Nitratidesulfovibrio vulgaris str. Hildenborough: one gene and its partner. The protein of the gene in region 2 interacts with the protein of the main gene of each other region in a pairwise test. Links are inferred from orthologs where the notes say so. Each region holds a gene or a part of one and is shown on either strand. Other genes may lie near its edges.

Evidence for each region.
Region 1: the proteins of nusG (region 2) and rho interact in binary tests that used the Escherichia coli proteins (3 or more experiments, as listed by UniProt). The link is inferred for Nitratidesulfovibrio vulgaris str. Hildenborough from one-to-one orthologs.

Annotation. Positions count from the first base shown.
Region 1 is NC_002937.3:1,638,866-1,655,893, forward strand. The notes cover bases 14,028-16,970. They hold rho (transcription termination factor Rho), read right to left. Parts: upstream 16,173-16,970; coding sequence 14,883-16,172; downstream 14,028-14,882. Other genes in these bases: DVU_RS07420 (2-oxoacid:ferredoxin oxidoreductase subunit beta), read left to right, coding at 14,028-14,428; DVU_RS07430 (CarD family transcriptional regulator), read right to left, coding at 16,460-16,970. Also shown: DVU_RS07350 (molybdopterin-dependent aldehyde oxidoreductase), read right to left, coding at 1-606; DVU_RS07355 (molybdopterin-binding protein), read right to left, coding at 725-1,744; DVU_RS07360 (winged helix-turn-helix domain-containing protein), read left to right, coding at 1,975-2,346; DVU_RS07365 (HD domain-containing phosphohydrolase), read right to left, coding at 2,405-5,299; DVU_RS07370 (ATP-binding protein), read left to right, coding at 5,554-8,673; DVU_RS07375 (NifB/NifX family molybdenum-iron cluster-binding protein), read left to right, coding at 8,924-9,241; DVU_RS07395 (pyridoxamine 5'-phosphate oxidase family protein), read right to left, coding at 9,685-10,122; DVU_RS07400 (phosphoadenosine phosphosulfate reductase family protein), read left to right, coding at 10,199-10,873; DVU_RS07405 (dual CXXC motif small (seleno)protein), read right to left, coding at 10,883-11,095; DVU_RS07410 (ferritin), read left to right, coding at 11,259-11,768; DVU_RS07415 (2-oxoacid:acceptor oxidoreductase subunit alpha), read left to right, coding at 11,841-13,577; more of DVU_RS07420, read left to right, coding at 13,574-14,027; more of DVU_RS07430, read right to left, coding at 16,971-16,975. UniProt on the Escherichia coli protein: Facilitates transcription termination by a mechanism that involves Rho binding to the nascent RNA, activation of Rho's RNA-dependent ATPase activity, and release of the mRNA from the DNA template.
Region 2 is NC_002937.3:3,020,188-3,024,305, reverse strand. The notes cover bases 1,292-4,118. They hold nusG (transcription termination/antitermination protein NusG), read right to left. Parts: upstream 3,068-4,118; coding sequence 2,516-3,067; downstream 1,292-2,515. Other genes in these bases: tuf (elongation factor Tu), read right to left, coding at 3,610-4,118; rpmG (50S ribosomal protein L33), read right to left, coding at 3,456-3,605; secE (preprotein translocase subunit SecE), read right to left, coding at 3,079-3,330; rplK (50S ribosomal protein L11), read right to left, coding at 2,037-2,459; rplA (50S ribosomal protein L1), read right to left, coding at 1,292-1,927. Also shown: DVU_RS13750 (hypothetical protein), read left to right, coding at 1-32; rplL (50S ribosomal protein L7/L12), read right to left, coding at 93-476; rplJ (50S ribosomal protein L10), read right to left, coding at 530-1,051; more of rplA, read right to left, coding at 1,220-1,291. UniProt on the Escherichia coli protein: Part of the processive rRNA transcription and antitermination complex (rrnTAC). The complex forms an RNA-chaperone ring around the RNA exit tunnel of RNA polymerase (RNAP).

The DNA of each region.
Region 1 (17,028 bases), 1.4 Mb from region 2 along the record:
CTTGATGCCAAGGTCGGCCCCGAAGTCGAGCGTGCCCGTAACCTTGGCGAGGGCGGACGGGCGGGGGTATTTGGTGCCCCAGATGCGACCATCGGCAGGGATGCGGTACAGCAGGTCGTCCACCTTCATTTCGCCCCGCACGACGGCGGCTGCGTCCATGACGGCGTCCACCAGAGGTTTGTAACCGGTGCAGCGGCAGGCATTACGGTGTTTCTGGAACCAGTCGCGGACATCGTCGCGGCTGGGCTTGGGGTTGGTGTCGATAAGAGCCTTGGCCGAGACGATGAACCCCGGCGAACAGAAGCCGCATTGCGCCGCACCATGGGCCATCCATGCCACCTGAAGCGGATGCAGGTTGTCCGGGGTGCCGATGCCCTCGAGCGTGGTGATGGTGGCACCCTCGGTGAGACGGCTCATCTTGTAGCTGCATGAGCGGACGAGCTTGCCGTCGACGATGACGTTGCAACTGCCGCAATGACCTTGCCCGCAGCCCACCTTCACACTGGTGAGGCCCAGGCTCTCGCGCAGGTAGGTTGCCAGTGTCGTGTCGGGGCGGGTGATTGCCATCCGGGGTGCTCCGTTGATCGTGACCATGCGTTTGATCATCAGGATCCTCCTGTAAGGAATGGTGGGCATTCTCTGTCGGCCCGGAGAGTCGCACGACTCGGAGGGCCACCGGTATGACGCTGTAGACCTCGCCCCGTGGGGCGTTTGCGGCGGGTGACTACTTTCCGAACGGGCACACCGGGTGGTGGCAGGTTTCGCAGCCTGCGCAGAATCCACCGTGTCCCAGGCTGGTGATGTCTCGCCTTGCCAGACGTTCCCCTGCCAGCAATCGGGGGACGACAAGGTCGAAGATGCTCGCCCGGTAGTACATGACGCATCCGGGCAGACCGAGAACAGGGATGTCGTTCAGGTACGCCAGCATGAACATGACCCCCGGAAAGGTCGGGGAACCGTAGGTGACCACCTCGGCACCCGTGGCGCGAATGGACGCCGGGGTCTGGTCGTCAGGGTCGACACTCATGCCGCCCGTCACCACGACCATGTCCGCCCCTTCACCGATGAAGGAGAGGATGGCGTCCCGTGTGGCTTCCGGCGCATCACCGACGAGGCGTTGCCCCATGACCGACGACCCCAGCGCTGCGAACTTGTCACGCATGACGGGGCCGAACTTGTCCTTGATGCGGCCATGGAAGATTTCCGAACCGGTGGTGACGACGCCTATGCTGTGCGAACGCAGAGGTTTCACCTGTACGACAGGGTAGCTGGCGGCGCAGATACGCTCTACCTGCCGAATCTTCGATTCGTCGATGACAAGCGGTACGACCCGGGTGCCTGCCACGGCACGCCGCGCCGCGATGAACTGACCGCTGTGCATGGTGGCGAGGGCCACCTCATCGATGGCGTTGATGGCGTTCAACGCCTCGACGTCGACGCAGAGAAGCCCCGGCGATGCCATGAAGTTGATACGCCCCTCGGAGACCTCGGACAGCGATATGCCCGGTCCCGCCGCCGCAGTTGCTATCCGGAGGGCTGCTTCGTCCTCGTGTAGCTGGTGGGCTTCGAGGTTGAGCACATAGAGATGTTCTTTTCCGATGGAGAGAAGGAGGGGGATGTCCGCCTCGGTGACGATGTGTCCCTTGCGGAAAGCGCGCCCCTTGTGTTCGCCCGGAACGATGCGGGTCAGGTCGTGGCAGAGGACGGTACCGACGGCTTGTTCGACAGGAATCGCTTTCATCATGAGTGGGGGCTCCGAGGCTGTTTCGCTGTCGTGGGTGAACGTTCGAACAATAAAGGTGCGTCAATCATGGATATAGGATGATTATTTTTCTTATGCACAGACTTGCATAACAAGTCAACGAACATTCCCATGAGATGGAAATAATGCGAAGGAGTATGCTATAAAACGTGAATGTGCGGTGAGTTGCACCAACGTGTGTGATGATGTCATGCGACAACAACGGAGATGGCATGAAGCAGGAACGGTTCAAGCTTCGCCTCAAGCTATGGATTGACGCCGATGGCGAGAACGCCTTCGGCCCGGGCAGTGCCGCATTGCTCAAAGGTGTGGAGGAAACGGGGTCTCTGGCGGGCGCCGCCCGGGCGCTCGGGATGTCATACCGTGCCGCCTGGGGCAGGGTGCGCAAGATAGAAGCCCGCCTCGGCGAGGCGGTTCTACGGAAGCGAGGCGGAAACAAGGCGGGCTACGAGTTGACTGCCCGCGGGCATGCCATGCTCGTTGCCTATGAGGCGCTGTTCGAGGAAATGGATACCCTTGCTCAGGCGAGATTCCAGGAGCTTTTCGCCAGTCCAGAATCTGCCGGCAGGGTTAGGGACGAGTGAAAAACGTGGAGTGGAACAGGGGCATGACCAAGGTCGCCGTCTCTCAACCCGGCTGTCTTCAGCCGAGGTCGCGTAGCAGTGCCTCAGCGTCTACGGCGTCACGTTGCCATTCCGGCAGATGGTTTTCTGCGTAGGCGCGATAGACTTCTTCACGGATGAAGATGCAGAGCAATTCCCTGTCGATGTGGCCGCTTTTGGCCATGCCCACCATGATGTTCATGGCCTGTGAGAGGGTTTTTGCCTTCTTGTAGGGTCTGTCGGGTGCTGTCAGCGCCTCGAAGATGTCTGCCACTGCCATGATGCGCGCCAGAGGATGGAGCAGCTCTCCTTTGATTCTGCGCGGATATCCAGTGCCATCCATGCGTTCATGATGCCCACCGGCGATTTCCGGGACATTCTCGAGATGCGCCGGAAACGGAAGTTCGGAGAGCATCATGATGGTCTGGATGATGTGCTCGTTGATCTTGTAACGCTCCTCGCTGGTGAGCGTTCCCCACGGAATGGACAGGTTGTGCAGTTCTCCCCTGTCGTACAGCACTTCGGGGCGGGGCATGTCGAAGCCCCACCTGTCCTCCGTCTCTTGTGACACTGCATCAGGCTTAACGACGAAGGCGCTCGAGTCACACAAGAGCTTTTCCATGACGGGAGGCAGGGGATGGTCGGGCTCTTTCCGTTCACGTTCCGCCCATGAGATTCCCAGCGTGTCGTCGAGTGTCCTTTCCCATGTCCTTTCCGCGATGTTTCGCAAACGCTGGCGCGCCGCATCGTCTACAGGTGCCTCTCCGGTGTTGCACGCCGCGACGAAGGCGAAATCGTCATCAAGTGTGCGCAACTCGTCTTGCAGCGTTTTCTGTAGTGCCGCCCTGTCACCCTCCTCGGACACTCCTTTCCAGTAGGCGATATGCGCATCACGCTTGATGACCTCGAAGCGCGTTCTGATTTCATGGATGCGGTTGTGGATGGTTTCCAGTTTCGTCGCCTTGTCCACCACGAATTCCGGGGTGGTGACCTTGCCGCAGTCATGCAGCCATGAGGCAAGGTACAACTCTTCCCACGACTCATTTGTCATGCCGAAGCTGGCGTAGGCACCCTGTCGGGTGTCGCTGGCGGCTTCCGCAAGCAGGCGCGAGAGTATGGGAACCCGTGTGCAATGCCCGCCGGTGTATGGGCTTTTGGCGTCGATGGCTTGTGCCAGAAGCCGGATGAACGCCGAGAAGAGTTCCTTCTGGGTCTTGACCATGCGGTCGTTGTCCAGCGCCACCTCTACAACTCCTGAAGTGGCGCGGAGAAAGGCAAGGCGTTCCTGACTGAAAGGTACCTGGTCGATGACGAGCAATTCGCCGAGTACAGCGTCTCGCTTGTCCCGGAGGGTGACGGCTGCGAACCAGTGCTGGTGCTGCGCGTCCGTGCCGTTCAACAGTGTGCTGATATGACGATGGCAGGCGTCTTCGGGAGGAAGTCCCCCGGTGCGGATGGGAATCTTGCCTTGGGGGACGACTGTTGTCGGCGGCAGGGCTTCACTTTCGTCATGTCCAAGGCATTCACCACCGATGCCGCAGCCGGACCAGAGATGAAGCGTATGGTCCTTGTCCGGCATGTAAAGAAGAACCGCCTGGGTCGCGGTCGCCTGCTGCATTTCCTGTGTGAGAAGGGGCACCAGCCTGTCGAAATCACGAATGCGCGAGACGCTCTTCGCCAGTTGCATGAACTTGCGGATGGTATGCTGCATGTGGTCGACCGAAAGTGCGAGATCATTGATCTCGGTGACCACGGAGTGCGTGGACTCGCCAGCCGTGAAGTCGAACTTTCGTCCGCGTTCGGCTTCTCTGGCGACACATTGCAGTGGGGATGTCACTAGATGCGCTCCGTAGAAAAGGGCGGGCAGCAGCAGGATGAATCCCCCTGCCAGCAAGAGGAGCGTGTCGTTCCGGGTCGTGCGCAGCCCGGCGACAAGGGCGTCTTCAGGGACAGCCAGCACCATGGAGACGCCGTTTGCTCCCAGTTCCGGAAGGCTTTCACCTCCCGCAACCCATGCCCCGTCGTCGGTGACGATTCGCCTGAACCTCGGCGACTGGGGGGCCGTCTTCCCTGCCATGACCAACTCGTCAGCCGTAGCCTTCGAGAGAGGGCCACACGACAGGGGATGCTGCTCACTGCGTCTGGCAAGCCCTTTTGCGTCACTACAGGCAAGGATGTTCCCTGTTGCATCAATGAGGGCGATGCTCGCCTCGGGCGTCGGCTTCAGTGTGGCGAGGGCACCTATCAGTGATTCTAGGTTGATATCGGCCCCCGCGACCCCGTCCAGATTCTGAAGGCGGCGCGATAATGAAATGCCGAATTCTCCTGAGGAAGCAAAACGGTATGGCATGGTCACATGCAGAGCATCATCTTGCGTCGCCGTACCGTACCACGGTCGCTCTCTGGGGTCGAAAACAGGAGCTCTGTCTGATATGTCACTTGTTTTTATGAGATTAAGATCCTTGTCAAAGAATCTTAAAAGTCTTTTGTAATCGTGTTCTTCAATCGTTACAGTGTGAAGTATGTATGCGGTGTCGTCAGGAGCCATTTTATGGAGGTCGTCTTGCTTGTTGCTGCGAAGTATCATGAAATACTGCCCGTCATCATATCCCGTGTATATTGACGTGATGAAACGTGCGCTATCGAGTGTCTTCGTCAGAGATGTCGGAATCGTCGTTGCATCTGTTTTTAAAAAGTAAGGTTTTTCAGAATGTATGGTTACGAGCTGCAACGTTGTGTCGGCCGGTGTGAAGAGAAGGTCGAGGCGTGCATGGGCCTCTCCCATTGTCGGAGTGAATATGCTGTTGCGCGCTTCCGTGATGGTCTTGTCCGAGCGCATGAAATACATGCCCGTTGTGAACAAACCAGCGAGGGCAAGAATAAGAAAGCCAGCTGCTACGATGAGATGTTGCAGGCGGAATGAAGGTCGTGACATGTGGCAGACTCCGACTTGGAGATACAGCTTCCATGTAACAGGCTTTGGGAAATGATGATACCATTTGATAGCGGGGGCCTCGCCATGGCGCAGACACGTCTGGATTCATGGCGTCTTGGCTTGACGTTGTTTCTTCACGTTGCCCATGGCAGGCTCAAAGGTGTATTCTGTGACGGACATGCGTAACCAACAGCTGGTGTGAGTCTTTGTAACGACGACAGCCGAGACCTTGGACAAGGCATGGAGGGTGCAGAATGGTCAACCTTTCGCTCGGGCGTTTCAGCTGGCGTGGCCAGCGCCGCGAAGCCTGCCGCGGGTTGACCTTCATTCTGCGATGTCATCTCCTTCTCTTGTTCCTTGCGTTGTCGATGGCGGGTGCAGCGTGGGGCGCAAGCCCCAGAGTGCTGCTACTGAGTTCGTATGGTCCTGCTTTTCCGACTTTCTTCCAGCAGGTTGAGGGCGTCCGTGCTGTGCTTGCGTCTGCGGGCGTGGTCCTCGATGTCGAGTTCATGGACAGCAAGCGGTTCACCGATGAATCCAGCGTCGATCATTTTGAAAGCTATCTCAGGTACAAGCTTGCAAGGCTTCCTGCGTATGACGTGGTCATCACGTCTGACGATAATGCCCTTGCCTTCGTCATGGAGCGTCATGGCGGATTACTGGGCAAGAGTCCGGTGGTCTTCTGCGGTGTCAACAACGTGGGGCTTGCACGCTCATTGTCGGGAAGCGAGACCTACACCGGAGTCATCGAAGCCGTTTCGATGCATGAGACCATCAAGCTTGTCTGGAGTCTGAAGCCCTCTACGCAGACCCTCTATGTCATCTCGGATGTCATGCCCGCAGGTAAGGCCGACCTCGAAACATTTCATGACGTGGTGCGAGGGATTGCTTCCGTTCGCTATCAGGAGTTGTCCCTTGAAAACATGGGGTGGGAAGAGTTGGGAAGACGCTTGCAACGTGTCGGTGCCAACGATGCCATACTTCTTCTGTCCGCCTATAAGGACCAGCGGGGCGTAGTTCGGAATTTCGAGGAAGGGCTAGCCTTCATTCTGCAAAACACACGTTCCCCGGTATATCATCTTTGGGAACATGGCATGGGCAAGGGGCTGCTTGGGGGAAAGCTCATCTCTCACTATGAACAGGGCCGTCTTGCGGCAGATATGGCCCTGAAGATTCTCGCAGGTGCCTCCCCAGCCTCACTGCCTGTGATCGAGGGAAACGATGCCAATGCCTACCTCTTTGACTATGAGGTGTTGCGACGACATGGCATCTCGACGCATCGCATACCTCAGGGTAGCAGGGTCATCAATGAACCTGAATCGATATGGCGAGACTACTGGCGCGAGTTGCTTGTTGCGGTTGCGTTCGTTGCTGTTCTCTGCGTGCTTGTTGTCGTTCTTCTTAAACACGTGCTGCGCCTGCGTGAGGCAAGGACGGAAATCAAAAGGAGTGAAACACGCTACAGACTCGTCTTCGACCAGTCTCCGCTTGGGCTGGTGCAGTATGATGGAGACGGCATCATCATAGATGTCAATGAAAGGTTTGCCGAACTCTGCGGCGCATCAAGGGGTCAGATCATAGGTTTCAACTATATCAATCAGATGCATGATGCGCGAATGCTAGGTGCCGTACTCGCCTCGTTGCGTGGCGGGATTGGCGGTTTCGAGGGCGTCTACACGTCGCCGCTGGGGAAGAAGACGGCATTCATCCGTTGCCTGTTCAAAGGTGTGAAGGCACCGGCGGGAGACGTCTTCATCGGTATCGGCATCATCGAGGATGTCTCTGACCGCAAACAGGCCGAAGAGGCGTTGCGCGAGAGGGAACTGTTTCTTCTCGAGACGCAGCGCATCGCCAAGATAGGGGGCTGGAAGGCCAACATCAGGACGGACTATCTCTTCTGGTCGGAGGAAGTGAACCGTATCCTCGATTTACCCGAAGACTACAAGCCGGGGCTTGCTGAATGGCTCACCTCCTTTATGCCGGAGTATCTGCCCCGGATACGTGCCATGCTTGAAGATGTACTCCATCATGGCGGCACCGCCGATATCGAGTGTGAAGCCATGACAAGGCTCGGGCGGCGTAAGTGGACGCACCTTCGGGCGGTGGGGCGTGTGGATGAAGGGAGCGGGGCCTTGGTCGTCGGTACGTTTCAGGATGTGGACGAAAGGAAGCGTACCGAACTCGAGCTCGTCGAGGCAAAGACGAAGGCGGTTGCCGCTAATCGCGCGAAGGATGAGTTCCTGGCTAACATGAGCCATGAAATCAGGACACCGCTGAACGGTATATTCGGAATGCTCAGGATGCTTGCGGACGCGTCACTGGCTCCTCGTCAGCAGGAACTAGCAGAGATGGCGATGCGCTCGTGCCGCAGGCTGGCGGACCTGCTTACCGATGTCCTTGATATTTCCCGGATCGACGCGGGAAAGCTTGAGATTGTCAGCATTCCATTTGATTTGTCGCGTTCCATACGGCAGGTGAGAGAGCTCTTCATACCTTCAGCCATGCAGGCGGGAGTGAGTCTGCATGTCCATATCGATGCAGCCATCCCGTCCCGCGTGGTCGGAGATGCCTCACGATTGCAGCAGGTGCTCACAAACCTTCTTGGCAATGCCTTCAAGTTCACGGAGAAGGGCAGCGTCACCCTGCGTGCCGAACATCTTTCGCCAGTTCTGGCGAATAGTTGCAGAGTGCTTTTCTCTGTTGAAGATACAGGATGCGGGATCCCTGACGAGAAGCATGGCAAGTTGTTCACGCCTTTCACGCAGGCGTGCGAGGGGTTCAAGAGGTCGCATCAGGGGGCGGGGTTGGGGCTTTCAATCTGTCGGCGTATCATCCGGGTCATGGGGGGGCATCTAGCCTTCGAGAGTGAGGCTGGCACGGGGACGACAGTCTATTTCACGCTCAACTTCGGGCTTCCGGATGGCGATGAAGTACAGCCTGAAGCTGCCGCGGCGTCCTCCGCTGAACCGATACCCCCTTTGCGTGTTCTCGTCACAGAGGATGACGCTGTGACGCGCCGCTACATCACGTATCAACTGGACAGGGATGGACACACGGTTGCCGTCGCCGAGGATGGAAGGCAGGCGTTGGAACAGCTTTCCACAGGAGATTTCGACATGGTGCTGATGGATATCCAGATGCCAGTCATGGACGGGGCAGAGGCTATCCTGCGAATCAGAAAAGGAGAAGCCGGTTCACGCAATACTGACATTCCGGTCATCGCACTGACTGCATACGCCCTCAGTGGCGACCGTGAGAGGCTTCTGCAAATAGGGGCCGACGATTATGTGGCAAAACCTGCAGAGGTCGCACAGCTTCATGCCGCCATAGCACGGCATGTCTCGCGCATGCAGTTGCGCCGTGCTGATGCGTAGTGGTATATCGTTAGATGCCGAACGCCATGTCTTGTCGTGGTTATGCCTTCAGTATGGCCTTATGATATATCGATTTGATATTTCAGTTTGCATTGCCTTCTGATGGAACAGGTCGAAGTAGCCGTCGATGGATGACCGACTGGGAGAAGGGAACATATGGCTCTCCATATGATCTGAATCCCTTCCCGAAACGCCTTCAAGGAAAGGATGCAGCAGCAAGATGCTTTTTGCAGTGGCAGCACAGGGCCCCATGCCTGATTGTCTCGTTGAACCCGTTTTCGGCAGGGCCGACTGGTTCATTCTCGTGGCGGAAGACGGTCATATCTCCGGGGCGTTCCGAAATCCTCACCGGGACGACAGGGAAGCCGCAGGGCAACGCCTTGTGGCATTGCTGGCGGCCCATGGTGTGACACATGTCCTTTGCGGTGAGTGCGGTTCGAAGGCGCGCATCGTACTGGCTGATGCCGGTATGACTCTTGCCGTCGGAGTCGGAGGAACAGTGCGGGATGCCATACTGCGACAGGGGGTCGTTGTGGCTGGCGGGCAAGTCGGTGCCTTCTCGGGCTGACAGCTGCGGCTGGCTGGGGGCATCAGGGACGCATACCCACGATGGCTCGTTATCGTTGAAAAAAAGCCCATCAACGACAAGACCCCCCGGTTTTCACCGGGGGGTTTGCTTTCGTGGCGCGCTGGGAAGGATTCGAACCTCCGACCTACAGGTTCGTAGCCTGTTGCTCTATCCAACTGAGCTACCAGCGCATGCACGCCATTCGCCTTGTGGCGCGCCGGGAAGGATTCGAACCTCCGACCTACAGGTTCGTAGCCTGTTGCTCTATCCAGCTGGGCTACCGGCGCGTGTCGTATAACTGTGGCGAATGCCCTTTCAATGGTGCGCCGGGAAGGATTCGAACCTCCGACCTACAGGTTCGTAGCCTGTTGCTCTATCCAACTGAGCTACCGGCGCAGCGAGAAGCGGTATAGGTTGAGTCGCCCCTTCCGTCAAGAAAATTCTCAAGGTATTTTCAGGAAAACAGCATCCTCGACATCCCGCAGCCACTGAAACCCTTGGGGCTGTATGGCTACTGGTGTGGTGTCTTCCTGGCTGGCAAACGGGATGAGGTGGGGCAGGCGGCGCAAGAGCATACCATGTGCCCTCTGCTTGTCGCCATCTTCCCGAAAGGGCACATGCACTCCATGAACAGTCAGGGCCTGTGTTCCTTCATGAGGGTTCTCCGCATGGCGGATTCTGTCGTCCACCAGCAGGGAAACGCGAGGGTCGGAACACATGTTGCCGTATTTCAGCGACCCCTTGCGCAGCATGAGGTAGATGCGTAATTGCTCCTCGTCCCACACATACCCCATGAGCGAAGTATGTGGCCCTTTGGGGCCTGTCGTGGCAAGCACGCACATGTCGTGGGCTGCCAGTATGTTCATGACGGTATCCAGCATGGCTTCTCCCTCTGGTCGAGTCTGGCAGGTCGGGGGATGCGGTGCAAGACGTTTCATCAGATTGAGGAGACCATCTGTGGAAGGACTCGAGTTGAAGGTCGCACGGGCGAGGCGAGTGTTGCTGGAGGTGGCCCACACGTGGAAGCCGCAGGATGTCGCTGTGGCGTGGACTGGTGGAAAAGACTCCACGGTCGCCCTCAGTCTCTGGCAGCGTGTCCTTGATGAGGCGCATCCCGGTATGCGTGCGAAGGCATTGAGCCTCGATACGGGCTGCAAATTCCCGGAGGTGGTGGCCTTTCGTGACAGGATGGCACAGGAGTGGAGCATCGACCTCACGGTCGTGCGCCCTGATGTCGGCCCGGACTACCCGGTGGCTGTCGACCGTGTCGCCTGTTGTCGCGACCTCAAGGTCGAACCGTTGTTGAGGGCCTTGAAAGAGAGAGAAATAGCGGTGCTTCTGACGGGCGTGCGTGCGGACGAAAACCCTGAACGTGCGTCGCGTCCGCAGACGGAGACGTTCGATGCGCCATCGCATGTGCGCGTACACCCCGTCCTTGAATTCAGCGAGATGGATATCTGGGCCTATACGATGGCACAGGGTCTTCCGTACTGTACCCTCTACGCACAGGGGTATCGTTCGCTGGGGTGTGTACCCTGCACCTCGCTGGTGGTGGGGGGCGATGAACGGGCGGGGCGGGACGCCACCAAGGAGGCGTCGATGGATGCCCTGCACGCCCTCGGCTATTTTTAGCGTGAGGCCCTATACCCTGTCGCAGTAGACCCCTTCCATGAAACGTTCCATGGCGTCATCCATTTCCGCGACGTAGTCGGCGATGTCGTAGATTCTGTCACAGCTTTCGCAGCGCATGAACACTTCGTGGCAACTGCGCTGTATCTTCAATTGTGCCCCGCATTCATGGCAGGGGACGGTTGTCTGTTCCGAACGCGAACGGTTGAACGTGGTTCCCCACATGTGTTGTCTCCTTGTGCCTTGGCGGCAAGGGCGGGGATAAACCATGCGTAGGCGTCAGGCAAGAGGCTTCTGTTCGAGGCTTGCAGAAAGCCCCGCGTGGTGTACAGTAGGCCATTGATTTCAATCCCTCGTTTGATTCAACCATTGGAGCAAGGAGACCGACATGCTCAGCCAGCGTATGAACGATGCCCTCAACGAACAGGTGAAATGGGAGCTCTATTCGAGCTATATGTATCTGTCGATGTCCTCCTATTTCCTGGATAAGGGCCTCGCCGGGTTTGCCAACTGGATGCGTATCCAGGCGCAGGAGGAACTTTTCCACGCCATGCGGTTCTTCGATTTCATCGGCGAAAGAGGCGGGCGGGCAGTCCTTCATCCTGTCGACGCGCCCCCCGCAGAATGGAAGAATCCGCTGGATGCCTTCACTCATACCCTTGAACATGAAAGGCTTGTCACCTCGCGTATCAACGACCTCGTCAACGTCGCCATTGAAGAGAAAGACCACGCCACGAACATCTTCCTTCAGTGGTTCGTGACCGAACAGGTCGAGGAAGAGGATAGCGTCAACGACGTCCTTAACAAGCTTCGCCTCATCAATGGCGAGGGGCAGGGCATGCTGATGCTCGACAAGGACCTTGCGACGCGCGTGTTCACTCCGCCGACGACGGCGTAGCGGCAGACAGGGCGCGCCCTTCATTCAGGGCGCGCCGTCCGACCCGGAACGGTCTTTACCCGGAGGGATTCCATGCAGCAGGCGCCTCGGAGCATTGTCATCGGTGGCGAAGCGGGGCAGGGGCTTGTGACCATCGGCGACATGCTGGTGCGCACACTTATCCGTAGTGGTTATGGAGTGCTGGTAGCCCAGCATTACATGTCGCGGGTGCGGGGAGGGCACAACACCTACAACATCCGGGTCGGTGCCGGAGATGTCCTTGCACCCACGGATGATGTGCATGTGCTCGTCGCGCTCGACCAGCGCACAGTCACGGAACAGGGACCCCGGCTGGGCGATGGGCTGCTCATCCTTGATGAACGTCTCGACCCGGGCTCCCTCAACGCCTTGCGTGTTCCGTTTGCGGCGCTTGCCGGGCGTCCCCTGTATGAGAATATTGCCGCTCTCGGCGTGCTCGCAGCCCTGCTGGGGCTGGAACGTGCCCCGGTCGACCGTCTGGTCGGGGAGGCTTTCCACAAGAAGGGCGATGACGTCATCACGCGCAACCTCGAGGTGCTTGAGGCCGCATGGCGATGGGCATCTGACCATCGTGCCGCATCCGAACCGTTATCCGCGCCGGAAGGGCCGACAGGTCGGATGATGCTGCAAGGGAATGAGGCCATCGCACTGGGGGCACTGGCAGCGGGCGTGAAGTTCTGCGCTTTCTATCCCATGACGCCAGCCACATCGGTCGCCCAGAATCTCATCCTTCATGCGGAGCGCATGGGAGTTGTCGTAGAGCAGGCCGAGGATGAAATCGCCGCCATGAACATGGTGCTCGGGGCCAGCTATGCTGGCGCGAGGGCGCTCGTGCCCACATCGGGCGGAGGGTTTGCGCTCATGACCGAGGGGGTGAGCCTTGCGGGTGTCATGGAACAGCCCGTGGTCATCGTGCTGGCGCAGCGGCCCGGCCCCGCGACGGGGTTGCCGACGCGCACCGAACAGGCAGACCTCGACCTCGCACTCTATGCGGGACACGGAGAGTTCCCCCGTGTCATCTTCGCCCCTGCGACGCCCGAAGATTGCTTCCACCTCACGTACGCGGCCTTCGACCTGGCAGAGCGCTTCCAGATTCCGGCCTTTGTGCTGACCGACCAGTATCTCGCTGATTCCTACAGGCCCGTTGCGCCCTTCGACCTTGACGCGCTGCCGCCGCTTGCCGAGCCTGATTTCTCCACGGACAAGGGGCCGGAGGGCGACAGGTACAAACGGTACGAATTGACCAAAAGCGGTATCTCTCCTCGTAGGATTCCGGGGTTCTCGAAATCCCTGGTACTGGCAGACTGTCATGAGCACACGGAACAGGGATACATCACGGAAGACGCCGGCTTGCGGATTGCCATGAGCGACAAGAGGCTTCGCAAAGGCGATGGACTGCGTTCCATGGCGCTGCCCCCAAGGTGTTTCGGGGATGAAGCGCCTGACTTGCTGCTCGCCTGCTGGGGTTCCAGTGAAGGTGCCGTGGTCGAGGCTGCACAGCGCTTGCGTGCCCGCGGGCGCAAGGTCGGGGTGCTTTCGTTCACACAGGTGTGGCCACTCGAACCTTCGCAGTTTCTTTCCCGGTGCGGGGAGGCCTCCGAGGTCGTGTGCATCGAGGGCAACGCCATAGGGCAGTTCTCTCGCCTGTTACGGCTTGGCGGAGTAACCGTCGGGCGTACGCTCCTTCGCTATGACGGCAGGCCGTTCACACCGGAATGGATCGTCGCGCATCTTACGGCAGGGGATTCGGGAACGTCACACATGCAGACCGCCAAAGGAGCCTCCGCATGACCACCACCATCGAATCTCTTGGGACGTTCGAGACCTCATGGTGCCCCGGATGCGGCAATCATGACATCATGAAGGCCCTGCGGCAGGCCATCGTCGGACTGGGACTCGAAGCGCACAAGGTGGCGCATGTCTCGGGCATAGGGCAGGCCGCGAAGGCGCCGCACTATATCCGCCTCAACGGCTTCAACGGGTTGCATGGTCGCAGTCTGCCCCCTGCGCAAGCCATACGTCTGTGCAACAGCGAGCTCACCGTCATTGCCCAGAGTGGTGACGGATGCAATTACGGCGAAGGCGGCAACCACTTCCTTGCCGCTATCAGGCGGAATGTGGATATGACCTTGCTGGTGCACGACAACCAGATATACGGGCTCACGAAGGGACAAGCCAGCCCCACGACCGGGGAGGGACAAGTCACCAAAAGCCAGCCCGGTGGGGTCACAAGTGCACCGTTCAACCCTGTTGCCGTGGCTGTGGCCATGCGTTGCGGGTTCGTCGCCCGCTCGTTCTCCGGCAATGTCGAGCACTTGCAGGCCATGATCGAGGCGGCGGTGCGACACCGGGGCTTTTCGCTGGTCGACATCTTCTCGCCGTGCGTGTCGTTCAACAAGGTGAATACGTTCGGATGGTATCGGCAACGATGCCGGGAGATTGACGCCAGCCACGACCCTACGGACTGGAACGCTGCGATGCGGATTGCCGACACCTTCGGGGACGTGTTGCCCATAGGGGTCATCTACAGGAATGAGCGTCCGCCACTGGATGAACGCGTATCACATGTCGCAAAGGGGCCGCTGGGTCGGCAGGCGGTACGTCATGACGTGCTGCGCGACATCATGGCGTCGTATATGTGACCCGTTGCGGTGCGAGATGCCCGGCGGCTGCCATAGCCGATGTTTGCCATAGTCGGTGGTTGCCATAGTCGGCGCCGGGGGATGGAGAGTATCAGGTCTGTGACGCAAGGGGGCACCCCGCCGTCTGCACGGCTGCGGAGTGCCTGCGGTGCGCAGACAGCTGCGCACCATCAAGGCGTCGGAGGTTGTCGTCGGACACGTTTGGGTACTCGCCCCGTGAACGGCATGAGCAACACAGTGTGCCCGCGATGCATCGTGGCGAGAGTTCATTCGCAGCCGTCACGTTCCTTATGCCTTCCGTTTACGGCGTGTCCTCGCATCCGCTGTGAGTGGCACAGGATTGCTGGCAATTGCCGGGCCTCGACATCGTCGTGGAGAGTCCGCGTCCTAGCGCAGAATGTGAAAGGCCCGCTTTCGGTCGAAAGCGGGCCTTTGAAGTCGGGTCGGGGCGTGGCTACTTGTTCATGCAGTTCATGAAATCGCGGTTGCTCTTGGTGCCACGCATCTTGTCGAGAAGGAATTCCATGCTGTCGATGGAACTCATGGGGGCGAGAATCTTGCGCAGTATCCACACGCGGTTGAGCACTTCGTCGGAAAGAAGCAGGTCTTCCTTGCGGGTGCCGGTGCGGTTGATGTCGATGGCGGGGAACACGCGCTTTTCGGAGAGATGGCGATCGAGATAGATCTCCATGTTGCCGGTTCCCTTGAACTCTTCGAAGATGACCTCGTCCATGCGAGAGCCGGTGTCGATGAGGGCGGTGGCGATGATGGTGAGGCTGCCGCCTTCTTCGATGTTACGTGCAGCACCGAAGAATCGCTTCGGGCGTTGCAGTGCGTTGGCATCGAGACCGCCCGAAAGCACCCTGCCGGAAGAGGGCGTGACGGCGTTGTAGGCGCGACCGAGGCGGGTGATGGAGTCGAGCAGGATGACAACGTCGCGCTTGCGCTCGACAAGGCGCTTGGCTTTTTCGAGAACCATCTCACAGACCTGCACATGGCGCTGTGGCGGTTCGTCGAATGTCGAGCTCACCACTTCGGCGTTCTTGACGGTGCGCTCCATGTCGGTGACTTCTTCGGGGCGCTCGTCAATCAGCAGGACGATGAGATAGGTGTCGGGGCTGTTGGCATTGATGGAGTTGGCGATGGTCTGAAGCAGCATGGTCTTGCCGGTGCGCGGCGGGGCCACGATGAGGCCGCGTTGCCCGCATCCGATGGGGGCCATGATGTCGATGATCCTGCTCGAATAGTTCTTGTCCCCGTTCTCCATGATGAACTGGCGGTCGGGGTAGATGGGCGTGAGGTTGTCGAACAGGACGAGATTCTTTGCGTTTTCGGGGGGCTCGAAGCCGATTTCCGTGACCTTGAGAAGGGCGAAATAGCGTTCACCCTCTTTGGGGGGGCGTATCTGCCCGGAGACGACATCGCCTTTTCGCAGTGCGAACCGACGAATCTGGGAGGGGGAGACGTAGATGTCGTCGGGGCCGGGCATGTAGCTGCAGAGCGGAGATCGAAGGAAGCCGAAGCCGTCGGGCAGGATTTCAAGCACCCCGTCGCCGTATATGGCTCCATTCTGGGATGCGCAGGCTTGCAGAAGGGCGAATATGAGCTCCTGCTTTCGCATGCCGCTGGCGTTTTCGACCTTGAACTGCTCGGCAAGCTCCATGAGCTCCTGCATGCTTTTGATCTTCAGCTCGGAAAGGTTCATGGCACTTTCCGGGTTCGGAGCGCTTTTCTTTTTCCTCATAGGGTACCGGAGTGAGTAATGAAAGAGAGTTGCTGGAAGGGATGCCCCGTGCGGGAACATGTCTTCGGGCCGCAGAACTGGCTGCGTACACGTAGATGAAAGAAGGCTGCGGGGGTACTGAAGTGCGAATCGAATGCTGGATGCGTGTAAAAGACCGCGAATGAGCCTTGCTACACACGCGTAAACGACAACGAAGTCGATGCGATGCAGGGAAAGCTACAGGCTCTTGACCAGTATGTGTGGGAACAGAGAGAACCTAGCCCAATACCGTCATGTTGGCAAGGGGGCTATTCTACGTTCTCGCGTGGCTGGAGAACATCCTGGAATAACGCTTCGATATTGGCCCGAACTTCTTCCTGCGTGAGACCCTGCACATGGGAAAGTTCGACGACCAGCAAGGACATGGCCTGTTCAAGGAGTCGCCGTTCGCCGAAGGAGAGTTCCTTGTCTTTGCCGATGAGCAGAAGCTCGCGCAGAACGTAGGCGACATCACCAAGGTCGGGGCTCTTGAGCTTTTCGGAGTATTCGCGGTAGCGTCTGTTCCAGTTCTGTCCGGTGTACCCGGTAAAACCACTGCGGTCTTCGAGCGAAAGCATGATCTCGTTTGCCCGTTCGGTCGAACAGAGCGGGCGCAGCCCCACATTGGCCGCATTCTTCACCGGCACCATGAGAGTGACGTTGTTGGTGAGGATGCGTACGATGTAGAACTCGGCTGTGACGCCCCCAACTTCTTGGCGTTCGATACGTTCGACTTTGCCGACGCCTTGCGCGGGGTACACTACCAGTTCATCCGGGCTGAACACTATCTGCTCCTGGGATTCGTGAGAAAGTTCTATGAGCGTGAAAAAACATAATA
Region 2 (4,118 bases):
CCTTCGTTCCCGTCAAGCCCGAAAAAGTATAAGAAGCGCGGGCGGTGACCCGCCCGCGCTGTGGATGCGCCATGCGGCGGCTGAAACCGAAACTACTTGATTTCGACTTCGGCGCCAGCTTCGACGAGCTGCTTCTTGGCTTCTTCGGCCTCTTCCTTGGAAGCGGCTTCCTTCAGGGTCGAGGGAGCGCCGTCGACCTTGTCCTTGGCTTCCTTCAGGCCGAGGCCGGTAAGGGCGCGGACAACCTTGATGACGCCGATCTTGTTGGCACCGGCGCTCTTCAGGATGATGTCGAATTCGGTCTTTTCTTCTTCGGCAGGGGCGGCATCGCCAGCAGGAGCGGCAACGGCCATGGCAGCCATGGGAGCGGCAGCGGAAACGCCGAACTTCTCTTCGAGTTCCTTGATGAATTCGGAGAGTTCGAGGACAGTCATGTTGCCGATGAATTCAACGACCTGTTCTTTGGTGATGGACATTGTTTGGCTCCTTTAGGATCTTTGGCTTGCGTGGTGGTTCGTTACGTTCGCAACTAGGCCGCGGCTTTCTTGCTCTCGAGGTCCTTGAGGACATAGAGCAGGCTGCGGATGATGTTGGCGAACAGACTGACGAAGTTGGTGGGAACGGCGTTCATCGTGCCAAGGGCGCGAGCGAGCAGTTCAGGCTTGCTGGGCAGCTTGGCCAGGTCGGAGACCTGGTCGGCGGAGAGGGCCTTGCCCTCAAGGCTGCCGTGGCGGATAGCGAACAGCTTGCTGGTCTTGGCGAAATCGGTCAACGCCTTGGCCACCGCGACGGGATCATCGAACCCAAGGGCAACTGCGCAGTTTTCCTTGAACCGAGTACCAATCGGCTCATGCGCAGTGCCGGTGAAAGCAATCCGTGCCAGAGTGTTCTTCACGACGTGGTATTCACAACCATTCTCGCGCAGCTTCACTCTGAGACGGGTCAGCTCTTCCACCGGCATACCCTTGAAGTCGGTCACGACCGCGATGGAAGCAGCCTCGGCACGAGACTTGAGCTGCTCGATGATGGCGGCTTTTTCGGACCTGTTCACGTGACTCTCCTCGAGTTCGGGTTTGCCAAGGTGGAAATGCCGAGCCAAAGCTGAATCTCGGCAGGATGTTTAAGACCTTGCGGCCACCTGCTTTCTTCGACTCGAATTTCCTACCATTTGCCGGAAACGGCCCGGACTTGCGCCCGGGCCTGATATCTACGAAGGGGGTTAGCCTTCGATGAACTTCTTGATCAGGGTGGGATCGACCTTCACGCCGGGGCCCATGGTGGTGGAGATCGCCATGGCCTGCATGTAGGTACCCTTGGCGCTGGAGGGCTTGAGGCGGTTCACGGTGTCGATAAGGGCCTTGAGGTTGCCGAGGATCTTCTCGGAACCGAAGGACACCTTGCCGAGAGGGGCGTGAAGGACACCGGCCTTGTCAACCTTGAACTCGACGCGACCGGCCTTCATTTCCTTGATGGCGGTGGTGATGTCGAAGGTGACGGTGCCGGTCTTGGCGTTGGGCATCAGGCCGCGGGGGCCGAGCACACGACCGATCTGGCCGACAAGGGCCATGACGTCGGGGGTGGCGATGGCCTTGTCGAAGTCGAGCCAGCCTTCCTTGATCTTGGCGACAAGCTCTTCGGCACCGGCGACATCGGCACCGGCGGCCTTGGCTTCGGCTTCCTTTTCACCCTTGCAGAAGACGGCTACGCGAACGGTCTTGCCAAGCCCGTTGGGCATGGTCACGGCACCGCGAACCATCTGATCGGAATATTTGGGGTCGACGCCAAGGCAGATGGCCACGTCGACGGTTTCGTCGAACTTGGCAGGAGCGGCGGCCAGAGACTTGGCCACGGCGTCTTCGACGGAGTACTTGACGGTAAGGTCGAGGCCTTCTGTCGCGTTACGATATTTTTTGCCGTGCTTGGGCATTGTACCCACCTTATGTGCTTGCTGTCGTTTGAAATCTCCTGCCGCCTCGGTCACGGGGTGTGTGGCCGGAATGATCCGGCGGACGGCAGTGCAACTGATTAACGAAGCGCTACTTCACTTCAATGCCCATGCTGCGGGCGGTACCCAGGATGTTGCGCTTGGCCGCCTCAAGGTCTTTGGCGGTGAGGTCGGGCATCTTGAGAGCCGCGATCTCTTCGACCTGCGCCATGGTGACGCTGCCGACCTTGTTACGGTTGGGTTCGCCCGAACCCTTCTCAAGCTTGGCAGCCTTGATCAGGAGCACGGAAGCGGGGGGGGTCTTGGTGATAAAGCTGAAGGAGCGGTCGGCGTAGACGGTGATGACAACAGGGGTGATCATACCCTTCTGTTCCATCGTCTTGGCATTGAACTCCTTGCAGAACGCCATGATGTTCAGACCATGCTGACCCAGGGCGGGGCCCACCGGCGGCGAGGGGTTCGCAGCACCAGCGGGAATCTGCAGCTTGATTTTGGCAACTTCTTTCTTAGCCATTGCTCTATACCTCTGAACGACACGGTGAGCCTGTCACCGCGCGGTAACGTCGTCTGCTATCCCTTGGAAACCTGAACGAAGTCCAGCTCGACAGGGGTCTGGCGACCGAAGATCGAAACCGAGACCCTGAGTTTGCCCTTGTCATAGTTGACGTCTTCAACGACTCCGTTGAAGCCGCCGAAGGGCCCGTCGATGACCCGTACTTCATCCCCACGATCGAAGTTGAACTTCGGCCGCGGCTGCTCCTGACGCGATTCCATCATGGCAAGGATGCGCTCGGCTTCGCTGTCGCGCATGGGTGTGGGGCGGTTCTTGCCGCCGACAAACCCCGTAACCTTGGGAATGGACTGGACGAGATGCCACGAGAAATCCGTCATGAACATCTTGACCATCACATACCCGGGGTAGAACTTGCGGGTGGAGGTCCTCTTCTCGCCCTTGACGAGTTCGATGACCTTTTCCGTAGGAACGACCACCTCGACGATCTCGTCCTGGGATTGCCCGGTGCGGATCATTTCGCGGATGGTCTGTTCAACCCTGTTCTCGAAGCCCGAATAGGTATGTACGATGTACCAACGGGCCTTTGAGGCGGTAGTCGTCTCGGTCATGGCACAGCCCGTCAGGAGAGGATGAATTCGATGAGATGCGTCAGTCCGAGGTCCACGAAACCGAGGAACAGGGACATGACGAACACAAAGACCAGCACGGTCATGCTGGTCGCCCAGGCTTCCTTCCGGGTGGGCCAGGAAACCTTCCGGAGCTCGACCTTCGCCTCTTCGACATAGTCCCTGAATTGGGTGACCTTGTCTCCGAGACTGGTGCCGCTGCTCGCAGAGGCCGCTTCCGGCGCATTTGATTGCTTTTTCGCCATTATCGCCTCTACCCGAGAAGAGAAGGGAAATGGCAGGGCAGGAGGGATTCGAACCCCCAACATCCGGTTTTGGAGACCGGCGCTCTAGCCGTTAGAGCTACTGCCCTGCACTATGAAGGTACTACTTACTTGGTCTCGCGGTGAACTGTGTGCTTCTTGTCCCAGGGACAATACTTCTTCAGTTCGAGACGGCCAGTAGTATTCTTCTTGTTCTTGTCGGTCGCGTAGTTACGCCGCTTGCACTCGGTGCAGGCAAGCTGGATGTTGACGCGCATGGCGTTACTCCACGATCTCGGAAACCACGCCTGCGCCGACGGTACGGCCACCTTCGCGGATAGCGAAGCGGAGACCGAGTTCCATGGCGATGGGGGCGATGAGTTCCACGTTGAAGGTGGCGTTATCGCCGGGCATCACCATCTCGACGCCTTCTTCAAGGGTGATCACACCAGTGATGTCCGTGGTACGGAAGTAGAACTGGGGACGGTAACCCGAGAAGAACGGAGTGTGACGACCGCCTTCTTCCTTGGAAAGGACGTACACTTCAGCCTTGAACTTGCGGTGGGGAGTGATGGACTTGGGAGCGGCAAGAACCTGGCCGCGTTCCACGTCGTCACGCTTCACGCCACGGAGCAGGGCACCGATGTTGTCGCCAGCCTGACCCTGATCGAGCAGCTTGCGGAACATTTCGACGCCGGTGCAGGTCGACTTGGTGGTGTCCTTGATGCCGACGATTTCGACTTCTTCACCGACCTTGATGACACCGCGCTCGACACGACCGGTAACAACGG